Novosphingobium sp. G106: one gene and its partner. The protein of the gene in region 1 interacts with the protein of each later gene in a pairwise test. Links are inferred from orthologs where the notes say so. Each region holds a gene or a part of one and is shown on either strand. Other genes may lie near its edges.

What was found.
Region 2: the proteins of KRR38_RS10495 (region 1) and grxD interact in binary tests that used the Escherichia coli proteins (3 or more experiments, as listed by UniProt). The link is inferred for Novosphingobium sp. G106 from one-to-one orthologs.

What each region holds. Positions count from the first base shown.
Region 1 is NZ_JAHOOZ010000001.1:2,180,244-2,187,941, reverse strand. The notes cover bases 1,786-4,750. They hold KRR38_RS10495 (BolA family transcriptional regulator), read right to left. Parts: upstream 3,422-4,750; coding sequence 3,149-3,421; downstream 1,786-3,148. Other genes in these bases: KRR38_RS10485 (SDR family oxidoreductase), read right to left, coding at 4,188-4,750; KRR38_RS10490 (J domain-containing protein), read left to right, coding at 3,460-4,047; KRR38_RS10500 (NUDIX hydrolase), read right to left, coding at 2,703-3,152; KRR38_RS10505 (glutathione S-transferase), read right to left, coding at 1,988-2,623; KRR38_RS10510 (pirin family protein), read right to left, coding at 1,786-1,991. In the rest of the region: KRR38_RS10515 (low temperature requirement protein A), read right to left, coding at 1-1,101; more of KRR38_RS10510, read right to left, coding at 1,098-1,785; more of KRR38_RS10485, read right to left, coding at 4,751-4,982; KRR38_RS10480 (nuclear transport factor 2 family protein), read right to left, coding at 4,979-5,401; KRR38_RS10475 (SRPBCC family protein), read right to left, coding at 5,507-5,971; KRR38_RS10465 (glutathione S-transferase family protein), read right to left, coding at 6,368-7,015; KRR38_RS10460 (VOC family protein), read right to left, coding at 7,155-7,652; KRR38_RS10455 (glutathione S-transferase family protein), read right to left, coding at 7,649-7,698. UniProt on the Escherichia coli protein: Involved in cell resistance against acid stress.
Region 2 is NZ_JAHOOZ010000001.1:3,298,537-3,302,279, reverse strand. What follows is about bases 288-3,206. They hold grxD (Grx4 family monothiol glutaredoxin), read right to left. Parts: upstream 1,944-3,206; coding sequence 1,632-1,943; downstream 288-1,631. Other genes in these bases: leuD (3-isopropylmalate dehydratase small subunit), read right to left, coding at 2,623-3,206; KRR38_RS15670 (DUF1476 domain-containing protein), read right to left, coding at 2,240-2,563; KRR38_RS15675 (BolA family protein), read right to left, coding at 2,002-2,235; KRR38_RS15685 (NUDIX hydrolase), read right to left, coding at 522-1,298; KRR38_RS15690 (MFS transporter), read left to right, coding at 288-525. In the rest of the region: more of KRR38_RS15690, read left to right, coding at 1-287; more of leuD, read right to left, coding at 3,207-3,219; KRR38_RS15660 (hypothetical protein), read right to left, coding at 3,219-3,398; KRR38_RS15655 (DNA-deoxyinosine glycosylase), read right to left, coding at 3,450-3,743. UniProt on the Escherichia coli protein: Monothiol glutaredoxin involved in the biogenesis of iron-sulfur clusters.

The DNA of each region.
Region 1 (7,698 bases):
CGGATGGGCCAGCCAGCCCCAGAGCACCAGCGCCGCGACCAGCCAGAGCCCGGCCATATGCGAGGGCGGAAACCAGTCCTTGCCGCTGCTGATGCGCTTGAAGGTCATCACCCCGATCAGGAACAGCGCCATGCCGCCCGCGGTCACCAGCAGGAAGTCGCCGTGTACGGGCTCGAGCGGATGGGCGAGCGTCAGTTCGTCGGCGACGGCGATCAGGATGATCCCGGCGACGATCGGGATATGCCAGTAGGTGAAGGCATCGCGGCCGATGATGCCCGGGTGCTCGTGATGCTCGATGTGTTCTGCCCCGCGCTTGGCGCCGACGTCGAAATAGACCCACCACATGGCGAAGGAGCCGAGGAAGGCGGTGAGGAAGGCGGCGATCGTCACCGGTTGTGCGACAAGCTGGCCGAAAGTCGCGCCGGTGATCAGCACGCCTTCGCCGAGCGCGATGATGATGAACAGCGCGCAGCGCTCGGCCATATGGCCGCCGGCGATCGCCCAATCGTCGGCGCTCGAACGGCCGAGGATGGGAACAGCGTAGAATACCAGCGCGCTCACGGTTTCGATCGTCAGCGCGGCGGTCCACCAGGCCATCCGTTGCACCGGGTCATCGGCCGCGCCGCCGATCAGCCAGAGTGGAGCGGAGGCAGTGAACCAGATGGTCACGCGGACCAGTCCCCAGTTGTCGTCGCGCTGCCACTCGCCGCAGACCCACGAGACATAGAGCGAGCGGCCGACCTGCAGCAGAACATAGGCGACCGCGAAGGCCATGCCCGCGCTTTCGAAGGCCTTGGGGATCGCGCTCGACATGACGAGGCTGGCGATCATCCCTGCGCCCAGTACCAGCCGGTTGGCGCCGTGGTCGGGATCGACCCAGTTGGTCGCCCAGGTCGTGTAGATCCACGCCCACCACACTGCCATGAACAGGATCAAGGTTTGCGCCGCGCCGATCCAGTCGCGATGCTCGAGCAGGTTGTGCGACAGCTGCGTGATCGCGAAGACATAGACGAGGTCGAAGAACAGCTCGAAATAGCCAACGCGGGCATGGCCTTCGCCCTGCGCGCGCAGCAGCGTCGGATGATGCGGATGGTCGTTCACGGGTAGGAGACGATCTTCGGCTTGCCCTCGGGCAGCGGGATGAACTCCTGGTCGTCGCCGGGCACTTTGGGGAAGCGGCCTTCGCGCCAGTCGAGCGCGGCCTGCTGGAGCCGGTCGGTCGAGGAGCTGACGAAGTTCCACCAGATGTGCCGCGGCGTGTTGAAGGCCTCGCCGCCCAGCAGCATTACACGGCCGCCGGCGCTGGAGCGGAGCGTCAACACCGCGCCGGGGGCCAGAACGGTCAGCTCGTAGAGGGCCAGCGGCATGCCATCGACCTCGGCTTCGCCGCCGACCAGCATCACCGCCCGCTCGTCGGCCTGGCTGTCGATCGGCAGCACCCCGCCGGCGCCCAGCACGATCTCGGCGTAGATCGTCTCGGCATATTGCGTGGTGGGCGCGGTCTGGCCCCAGAGCGTACCCATGATCACGCGGGCGATGGCATGTCCGTCTTCGATCAGCGGCAGGCCGGTGCGGCTCTCGAATGCGGGGGAGATCTCCTCGCGCCCGTCGGGCAGGGCGAGCCAGGTCTGCATGCCGTAGAGGCGCGGGCCGGCCGGGCGCTCCTCGGCCGGGCTGCGCTCGGAATGGACGATGCCGCTGCCCGCGGTCATCAGGTTGACCTGGCCGGGACGGATCGTCGCGAAAGTGCCGAGGCTGTCGCGGTGGTCGATCGCGCCCTCGAACAGCCAAGTCACCGTCGCCAGGTTGATATGCGGATGCGGCCGCACGTCCATCGCCTGGCCCGGAGGCAGATGCGCCGGACCGAACTGGTCGACGAAGATGAAAGGGCCGACCATCTTGCGCGCCGGCGCAGGGATCGCCCGGCGGACAGTAAATGCGCCGAGATCGTGCGTGACCGGCGTGATGGTCTGGATGACGGGGTTTGTCATGGTCCGTCTAGCTCCGGATAGTGGCGGAAGATTCCTTGCTCGTTGAACGCCAGTCGGCGCTCGCTGGCAAGATAGTCCGTGAGCTGCGGCATCTCCGCGACACGTTCCGCGAGGGCTGCGACCTTTGGGTAGTCCTTGGCCAATGCCTTCATTCGCTCGGGAAAGGCGTAACGCAGCCCTTCGACGAGCTGGAACAGCGACGTGTCGGCATAGGTCCAGGCGTCGCCCACCAGCCAGCCGCTGTTGCCGGCCGAGCGTTCGAAGTAGTCGAGAAAGGCGGGAATCCGTTCCTCGCGGAACCCTTTAGCCGCCTGCTTGGCGACGTCCTTCTGGTCCTCGTAGTAAAGGCTCGCGCCGATCGGATGGTGGACGTTGTGTGCTTCGGTGACGACGTCGGCAATGGTGAGCTGAAGCTGGTGGACCCAGAGCCTGCCGGAAAGGCTCTGCGGTGCGAGGGCATGTTTCTCGCCCAGATAGAGCAGGATGTTCGCGGTCTGCGCCACCGTCACGCCGTGGCCTTCGAGCAGCGGCACGGCGAAAGCGGGCTGCTTCATGCCCTCCAGATGCCGGCTCAGCGCATTGTTGCCTTCTTCGCGGGCACGGTCACGGTAAGGGATATCGGCGGCTTCCATCGCGAGGCGGACGAACTCCCCGCGGCCGGGAATGCCGGTCCAGTACCAGAAGTCGTAGGGTTTCACGCAGATTGCTCCTTCAAGCCGAATCGAGCGCCCTTTCGATCAGATCGAGGATTTCCAGCGGGTAGATCGTCTCGGGCCAGTCGCCGATCTCAACGCGCGTGAACCAGCGATGCTCCTGCATCGCCTGCTGTTCGAGCTCGGTGTGGCCGCTGGTGTCGATCGCTGCGGCGTCGGTGCGATGGACGAAGAAATGTTCGACCGCGCGGACGGGCTCGCCGGCATAGACGTAGTTCGCCTCGCGCGTGATGCCGAGGGCAAGCGGCTGGGCGTCGATCCCGGTCTCTTCGCGCAGCTCGCGCCGGGCGGCCTCGGGATAGTCTTCGCCGGGATCGCACTCGCCGCCGGCCATGATCCAGAACGGATCGAATCCCTCGGCCAGGTAGCGAAACAGCAGCAGGCGGTCGTCAGGGCCGAGCAGCAGGATGCGCGCGGTGCGCCTCGTGCGTCGAGGCGCTTCGTTCACTCGCCGGGCGCTTTCGCCTTGATCGCGAGCGCGTGGACGCGCTGTCCCGGAATGTCGCCGAGCGCGCGGTTGACCATGCGTTGGCGTTCGAGGCGCGACACGCCCGCGAACGCCGCGCTTTCGATCGCCACGGTGAAATGCGATTCGCCGCTGCCGTCGTGGCCGGCGTGGCCGTGGTGACTGGCGCTGTCGTTGATAATGTCCAGGCTCGTCGGCGCGAAGGCCGCGATGAGGAGCTGGCTGATTTCCTGGGCAAGTGGTCCGTTCATATCTTGGCTTCTAGCCGATCTATTGCCATCTGGCACCAGTGCGACACGACCGATTCCATGGACGCCACCAGACCCAGCGGTCCTGCGATGCGCCGGACTGCGACGAGGTGGGCGAATTCCGCGCGCCAGGCGAACGCGCGCCCGGCTTCGACGGACCGGGCGACTATCGCTGGTTCTGCCTCGACCACGTCCGTGCCTTCAATTCGGGCTACGACTTCTTCGCGGGCATGACTGCCGACGAGATCCTCGAAGCCCAATCGCCGCTCCACGGCTGGGAGCGCGAGACGCGTGCCTTCCGGCCCAACGGCAACATCGATTCCGCGCCGCGCTGGGCCGATTTCGCCGATCCGCTCGAAGCGATCAGCGGCCGGGCGAGGGCGCACGTCAGGGCGCGGCAACCCGCACAGCGCCAGGACGGCATCGTCGTATCGCCGGAACAGAGGCGCGCGCTCGACGTGCTCGGCCTGCCGCTCGATTCCGACCGCAAGGCGCTGCGCAGCCGCTATTCGGAGCTCGTCCGCAAATTCCACCCCGACCGCAACGGCGGCGACCGCGGCTACGAGACGCGGTTGCAGGAAGTAGTCGAAGCCTATCAGCTGCTGCGCAAGGCTGCGGCTTTCGCCTAGACATGATCATCTCAGATTGCCGAATCTCGTCACCCCGGACTTGATCCGGGGGCCCGCTTTAGCCGCGAGGCCGACAGGCAGCGGGATCCGGGATCAAGCCCGGGATGACGACAAGTGGTTCGGTTGAAGCTGGTTGCGCTCTAACCCTTCTTGCGGGGAAAACCCTTGAGCATCGCCGTCATCGCTTCGGCCGCCTCGCGCCGCGGGGCGCCGCTGAAATAGGCGAAGTCCTCCGCCAGGTGCTTGGGCACGAGGACCGGTCCTTCGGGCAACGCTTCCAGCGCCTCGCGCGCGACTTCGGCCGGATCGGCGACGAACTGGTCGGGCGAATCCTCGATGCCCAGGCTCTGCCGCTTGGGCGTGTCGACCGCGCCGACGACGACGTAGAGCACGTCGATCCCCTTGCTCTTGACCTCGGACCACAGGCCCTCGGCGAAGATCTGCGCGAAAGCCTTGCCCGCACCGTAGAGCGCCGTCGAGGCGCCGCCGGCATTGCCCGCCATCGAGCCGATCAGCACGATGCCGCCGCGACCGCGCTCCAGCATCGGTCGCCCGAAATGGTGCGAGAGCGTCGCGTGGCTCCAGTTGTTGAGCCGCATCGTCTTCTCGATATCGGCGAGTTCGCTGCGCAGGAAGCGGCCGGCGCCGAACACGGCGCCGACGTTGCAGACGAGCAGACCCACTTCGAGGTCCGCGGTTCCGCTCCGGATCGCCTCGATCGCGCCTTCCTCGGACAGGTCGAGCGGCAAGGTGCGCACCTCGACGGCGAAGTCGCTGCGTACCGCGTCGGCCAGCGCCGAGAGCTTGGCCTCGCTGCGCGAGACGAGAACGAGATTGATCCCCGCTCCGGCAAGCAGCCGGGCGAAGCCTTCGCCGATACCGTCCGAACCGCCGGTGATGACCGCCCAGGGGCCATATTTTTCGAGCGCGCTCATTGACCGGCTCCCTGAGGGGCGAACCCCTGCGCCGGATACTTGAGCCTCGCGACGCGCTCCTTGATGCGCCAGCCTGCGGAAGTCCGGATCACACAGTCGTCGTTGACGCCGCCGATCATCTGGCCGGTGGCGGGATCGGGCACCATCCACTTCATCTTCACACGGACGTGGCCATCCTGCTCGTAGACGTAGCAATTGGTCATGTGGTGCGCGGCGGGGTGGGGCGGCTTGCCGAGCGCGAAGAAGGCCTGGATCGCCTCGATTCCTTCGCACAGCGGCCCGTTGCCGCCCGCATCGCGCCCGTCGAACCGCGCGTCCTCGGTGAAGACGAGCGGCAGCAGGCTCTGGTCCTCATGGTCCACGGCGTGGTGGCAGAAGGCTTCCAGCTGGTAGATGTCGACGATGTCTGCTGTTTCCATTCGGGCGTTCCTCTCGCCCTAAGTGAACAGCCGCCCACTTGATTCGTCAACGGCTGATCCTCGCAGCACCGAATGAGAGTTCGCACCGGCGAACCGAATGCGGCGTCAATCCGCTTCGCAAAGCGCCTTGAGCTGGTCGGCGCAGACGCCCCAGCCTTCGACGAAGCCCATTTCCTCGTGCTGCTTGCGGGTTTCCTCGCTCCAGTGGCGAGCGCGGGCGGTGTAGCGGGTGCCGTCGCTTTCAGGTTCGATTTCCCAGATGCCGATCATGAAGGGGCCGCTGGGCTCGAAGTCCGCGGTCACCGCGTCGGTGGTGACGAAGCGCTTGCCTTCCTCGTAGGCCAGGTAGATGCCGTTCTGCGGGCTCTGCTCGCCGTCGGGGCCGTAAAAGGTCATGTTGCAGACGCCCATCGGACGGCGGTCCTGCTCGTCGATTTCGGCTCGCCATGGCTTCGGGCACCACCATTCCTCAGTGCGGTTGACCATGATGTCCCAGACCTTGGCGGGTTCGGCCGCGATGAAGCGGGTGACGGACAGTTCGTTGGCCGTATCAGTGCCGTTGGGGCTCATAGATCCTCCTCCGATCCGTAGGGTTTGGTGATCATTTCCAGGAAGTGGCCGTCGGGGTCCTCGAAATAGACCCCGCGGCCGCCCCAGTGGCGGTTGATCTGGTTGACCCCCCTGACGCGCCGGGTCGGCCCAGTAGGTCAGGCCCTTCTCGGCGATCTTCGCCATGCCCGCATCGAATTCGGCATCGCTGACGAGGAACGCATAATGCTGCATCGCGATCGGGCCTTCCTTTTCCATGAAGTCCATCGAGATCCCATTCTCCAGTGGGACTACCAGGAAATTCGCGAAAGGCACGGCAGCCGGCAGGCCCAGCATCTCGGCCAGAAAGGCCGAAGAGCGCTTTTTGTCGCTGCACCAGACGATCGTGTGGTTGAGCTGGGCCGGCATGGGCTTCTCCTAGTCGCGATCGGGCGCGCCGAGCGGGAAGAACGGGCGGAACGGGCGGGCATCCTCGACGCAGCGCGCGATCGGCTCAAGGCTCAGCAGGTGGGCGCGCCAGTGCTTGAGCCGCGGGAATTCGTCGCCGATCTGGTGGACCCAGTCGGCATAGAACAGCGATGGCGCGGCCGAGCATTCGATCAGCGTGATGTGGTCGATCGGCGGATAGTATTCGAGCCAGCCCTCGAGCCAGGCATAGGTCCGCGTCAGCTGCGCACGGACGTCGGCCAGGGCGGCGGGATCGGGCTTGCCCTGGGTGCGGATCGCCTCGTTCACCGCGATCTGCATGATGTTCATGACGTAGTTGTCGAACACCCGGTCGAGCATCCGCACGCCCAGCGCGGCGCTGGCGTCCTCGGGCAGAAGCCCTTCGCCGCGATGCCGCTGCGAGAGGTATTCGATGATCGCGGTGGATTCGAACAGGACGTTGTCGCCGTCCTTGAGCACGGGGAACTTGCCCAGCGGCCCGGCTGCGGCGACGAATTCGCCGTTCTCCGGATGATCGGCGTCGACCACGCGGAAGTCGAAGGGGATCTCGTAGGCGTAGAGCGCGATCAGCGCCTTCCATGTGTACGAGGAGAAGGGGTGGCCGTAGAGTGCAAGCATCCGATAAATCCCTGTGTTTCTAGTAGTTCACTTTTGGGGAAGACGCCCCGCGCCCTACGGACGTCGTGTCCAGCGCGCGCCATAGCGGTTCCATGAGGCTGAGCGCACGGTGATTCTGCGCCGGGCGTGGGGCGTGGTCTCAGCCCCTCCTGGCGGCTTCGATCGTGGCGACGTCGATCTTCTTCATGCCCATCATCGCCTCGAACACCCGCTTGGAGGCTGCCGGGTCGGGGTCCATCATGCCTTCGGTGAGCTGGCGCGGGGTAATCTGCCACGAGAGGCCCCACTTGTCCTTGCACCAGCCGCACTGGCTTTCCTCGCCGCCGTTGCCGACGATCGCGTTCCACAGGCGATCGGTCTCTGCCTGGTCGTCGGTCGCGATCTGGAACGAGAAGGCCTCGCTCTGCTTGAACACGGGGCCGCCGTTGAGTCCGATGCAGGGGATGCCCATGACCGTGAAGTCCACGGTCAGGACATTGCCTTCCTTGCCGTCGGGATAGTCGCCCGGCGCGCGGTGGACGCCGGTGACCTTGGTGTCGGGGAAAGTGGCCGCATAGAAGTTCGCGGCCTCTTCGGCGCCGCCTTCGTACCACAGGCAGACGAGGTTCTTGGGGCCGATTTGTTTGGAGCCACTCATTTCTTCATCTCCCCGATCAGCGCGTTGTCGACCGCCTTGGCGGCCT
Region 2 (3,743 bases), 1.1 Mb from region 1 along the record:
GTCAGCGCCATGAACACCAGCGTGACGCTGCTCGGCGTGCATCTCGTAGCCATGGCCGAGTCCTGGGGCTATTCGGCCAAGGACGGCGCATTCATGGCTTCGACGATGGCGTTCTGCGGCATGGCCGGCTCAATCCTGTTCGGCATGATCGCCGACCGGCTCGGCGGCGCGCGCACCGTCGCTTTGGTGGTCTTCGACGGGACGGTGCTGTGGCTGCTGTTCCTGCTCGGCCTGCCGTTCCCGCTGCTGCTGGTGGTCATCGGCGTCATGGGCATGCACGGCTCAGCGGGTATCCCGGCGGCGAGCAAGGCCTATGCCGAGGCGCTGGGCCCGGCGAGCTTCAGCCGCGCCTATGGCCTCTCCGCGACGGTGACGCTGCCCCTGACCGTGCTGTGCATCATCGGCACGGGGACGGTCTATCGGCTCAACGGCAACTACACGGTGACGATCCTGGTGATGGCGGTCTACTGCGCCATCGGCATCCCGCTGGCGCTGTTCGGCGCGCGTGCCGCGAGGGGGGGCTAGAGCCCCCGCCTGACCGTGGACATCGACTGAAACGTGACCGGGTAGCCGTGGTCCTCGGGGATCGTCAGGCAGAGCTCGCCGTCGCGTTCGCCTTGGCTTGGCGTGATCATCCGCACCGGTATGGCTTCCGCCTGGGCACGGGCTTCGGCGAATGTGGCGAAGAGCGCCAGCCGGTCGAGATTGCGGCGTGTCGGGAATATGACTTGGATTTCGCCGGCATCGGCGAGACGCAGCGCCTCGGCCGCGCTGGCCCAGAACAGCCGCGTGTTCTCGGTGGCGTCGACGGTCACTTCGACCGCGCCGGTGCCGAGGTCGACCAGGAAGAAGCGCGCGTCGAAAGCACCTTCGCGCATCGGGCACCAGCGGGCAAATGGCACCAGCTTATCGAGGTCGAGCGTCCAGCCAAAGCGTTCGAGCACCGGCGCCAGCTCGCCTTCCTCGAGCAGCAAGGCGCGGGCGGCGATCGCATCGGCCACCGAGACGGGCTGCTCGATGGCGATGGCCAGGCCGGTTTCTTCCAGAGTCTCGCGGATGCCGGCAATGCGTGCGGCGGCCACATCAGGATCGGCATCCGGTGAAAGCCGAGCGGCCAGCACGCGGTCGGCCTCATCGATCTTGCCGCCCGGAAAAACCGCGGCACCGCCAGCGAACCGCATCTCCTTGGCGCGCTGGACCATCAGAAGCTGCGGAGGGCCACCTTCAGGGCAGTGCCGGAAGATGACCACTGTGGCGGCAGGAATGACGTTGGGGGCTTCGCTGGGCATTTCACTCATCGATCCAGTGTTCCGCCAGCCGGCCGACCTGGCAAGGGAAAAGCGGCGTCGAGAAGCGGCCGGGCCTGTCGGAAATACTTACACAATCTGCTTGGTTAGCAGCCGTGCAAGCACCGGAATCCGCGGAAATCTGACATTTCGCAAAGTTGGCACGCGTCATGCTAGATAGCTGACACCCCAAATGTAGTCTCGAAACGGAGGCGGGGCCGGTCTAGTCTCCCGGTCCCGCCTCCTCCCCCTCCGGACTGGGTTTCCCAACCAGCCACAACGAAAAACGCGGCGCCTGAGCACCGCGTTTCACGCTTCAGCGTTGTGAGGAGCGAGGTGCCCCGCTCAGCTGGCGGTGAGGATGCCCTGCAGTTCGCCGGCCTCGAACATCTCCATCATGATGTCGCTGCCGCCGACGAACTCGCCCTTGACATAGAGCTGGGGAATGGTCGGCCATTCCGAATATTCCTTGATGCCCTGGCGGATTTCCATGTCCTGCAGCACGTCGACGCTTTCGTAGGTGACGTTCAGGTGATCGAGGATCGCCACGGCGCGGCTGGAAAAGCCGCACTGCGGAAACAGCGGCGTGCCTTTCATGAAAAGCACGACCGGGTTGGACTGGACGATTTCGGCGATGCGGCTGTGAGCGTCGGACATAAAGCGAATGGACCCTGGAAACGGGACCCGAAAAATCCGGTCCCTGAAAATACTGCCCCTAGTTGGGAACCTCTGTCTTGAGTTGCAAGGCGTGAAGCTCGCCGCCCATGCGGCCGCCGAGCGCCTCGTAGACCATCTTGTGCCGGGCGACCTGAGTCTTGCCGCGGAAGGCCTCGGAGACGACCCGCGCCGAATAGTGGTCGCCGTCGCCGGCGAGATCGGTGATCTCGACCTCGGCGTCGGGCAGGGCGGCGCGGATCAGCGCCTCGATATCGGCAGCGGCCATCGCCACGGGATCAGGCCTCGCCCATTAGCGCACGGCGCGCTTCGATGGCCTTTTCGGCGAGCGCGGTGCGGACTTCGCCCTCGTTGGCGTCGATCCCGGCCGAGACCAGATCGCCGAGCAGTTTGCGGATCACGTCCTCGTCGCCGGCTTCCTCGAAATCGGCCTGGACGACGCTCTTGGCATAGGCGTCGGTCTCAGCGGCCGAGAGGCCCATGCGTTCGGCTGCCCACTGGCCGAGCAGCCGGTTGCGGCGCGCCTGAATGCGGAACTGCATGTCCTCGTCGCGGGCGAACTTGGCTTCTTCGCCGCGCTCGCGGTCATCGAAAGTGGTCATCTCGGTTGTCGCTCCTGTTCGCCGGGCGATCGTGTCGCCGGCGTCCCCTGTGTAAGCCCTTAAGCAGCCGCGGCGTGCGACAGGAAAGGCAATTCGGCATCCGCCCGCTTTTCGTGCGCGGCAATGGCATCGGCCTGGGCCAGCGTCAGGCCGACCTCGTCCAGCCCATTCAGCAGGCAGTGCTTGCGGAAGGGATCGACGTCGAAGGTAAAGCGATCCTGGAACGGTGTCGTGACGGTCTGCGTATCGAGATCGACGTCGATCGGATCGGTCTTGGCGACTTCCATCAGCCGGTCGATCGCCTCTTGCGGCAGGACAACCGCGAGGATGCCGTTCTTGAATGCGTTACCCGAGAAGATGTCCGAAAAGCTAGGCGCGACCACGCAGGTCACGCCCATGTCGAGTAGCGCCCAGGCGGCGTGCTCACGGCTCGATCCGCAGCCGAAGTTGTCACCCGCGATGAGGATCGGCGCGCCGGCATATTCGGCGTCCTCGAAGACGTTGCCCGGTTCCTTGCGCACGGCCTCGAAAGCGCCGCGGCCCAGGCCCTCGCGCGTGATCGTTTTCAGCCAGTGGGCCGGAATGATCACGTCTGTATCGACATTCTTGCGGCCGAACGGAATCGCGCGGCCGTGGACGTGGTTGATCGGCTGCATCAGTCGGTCTCCGGCGCCTCTGCCAATGGCGTTGAGGGCGGCTTGGGCAGGGACTTCTGCGCGCGTTCCTTGCGGCGCGAGGCATAGAGCAGGGCGGCAGCGAGCGCGGCCGAGCCCACGGCGGCGCCCGCAAGCGCGGCCTTGCCCGTCCAACTCATCTTGTCGGTCTTGTCGGTCATCGGTTTCCTATGTGCATCTGCGGCCGCGGAAGCAAGCGTCGCATAAGGATACTAGGACAGGAATTCCCGCAATTCGAGCCAGCGGCGGCGCTTTTCGGCCAGGGGCATGGCTGCATAGGCCGGACTGCTCGAGGGAAGATCGACGAGTTCGACCGGCGCATCGGCCAGCAACTTGCGTCCGATCCGGGCGGCCGTCGCGCCGTTGAAGGCCACGGCGCGCAATTGGGGCAGGGTGGCGATCAGTTCGGTGAGTGGTGCGTGTTCGGCCTCGCGGATCGCGGCATCGAGACTGCCGGGACGTACGGCCGAAGCAAGAACGTCCCAGACGCCGATGCCGGCAGTGAT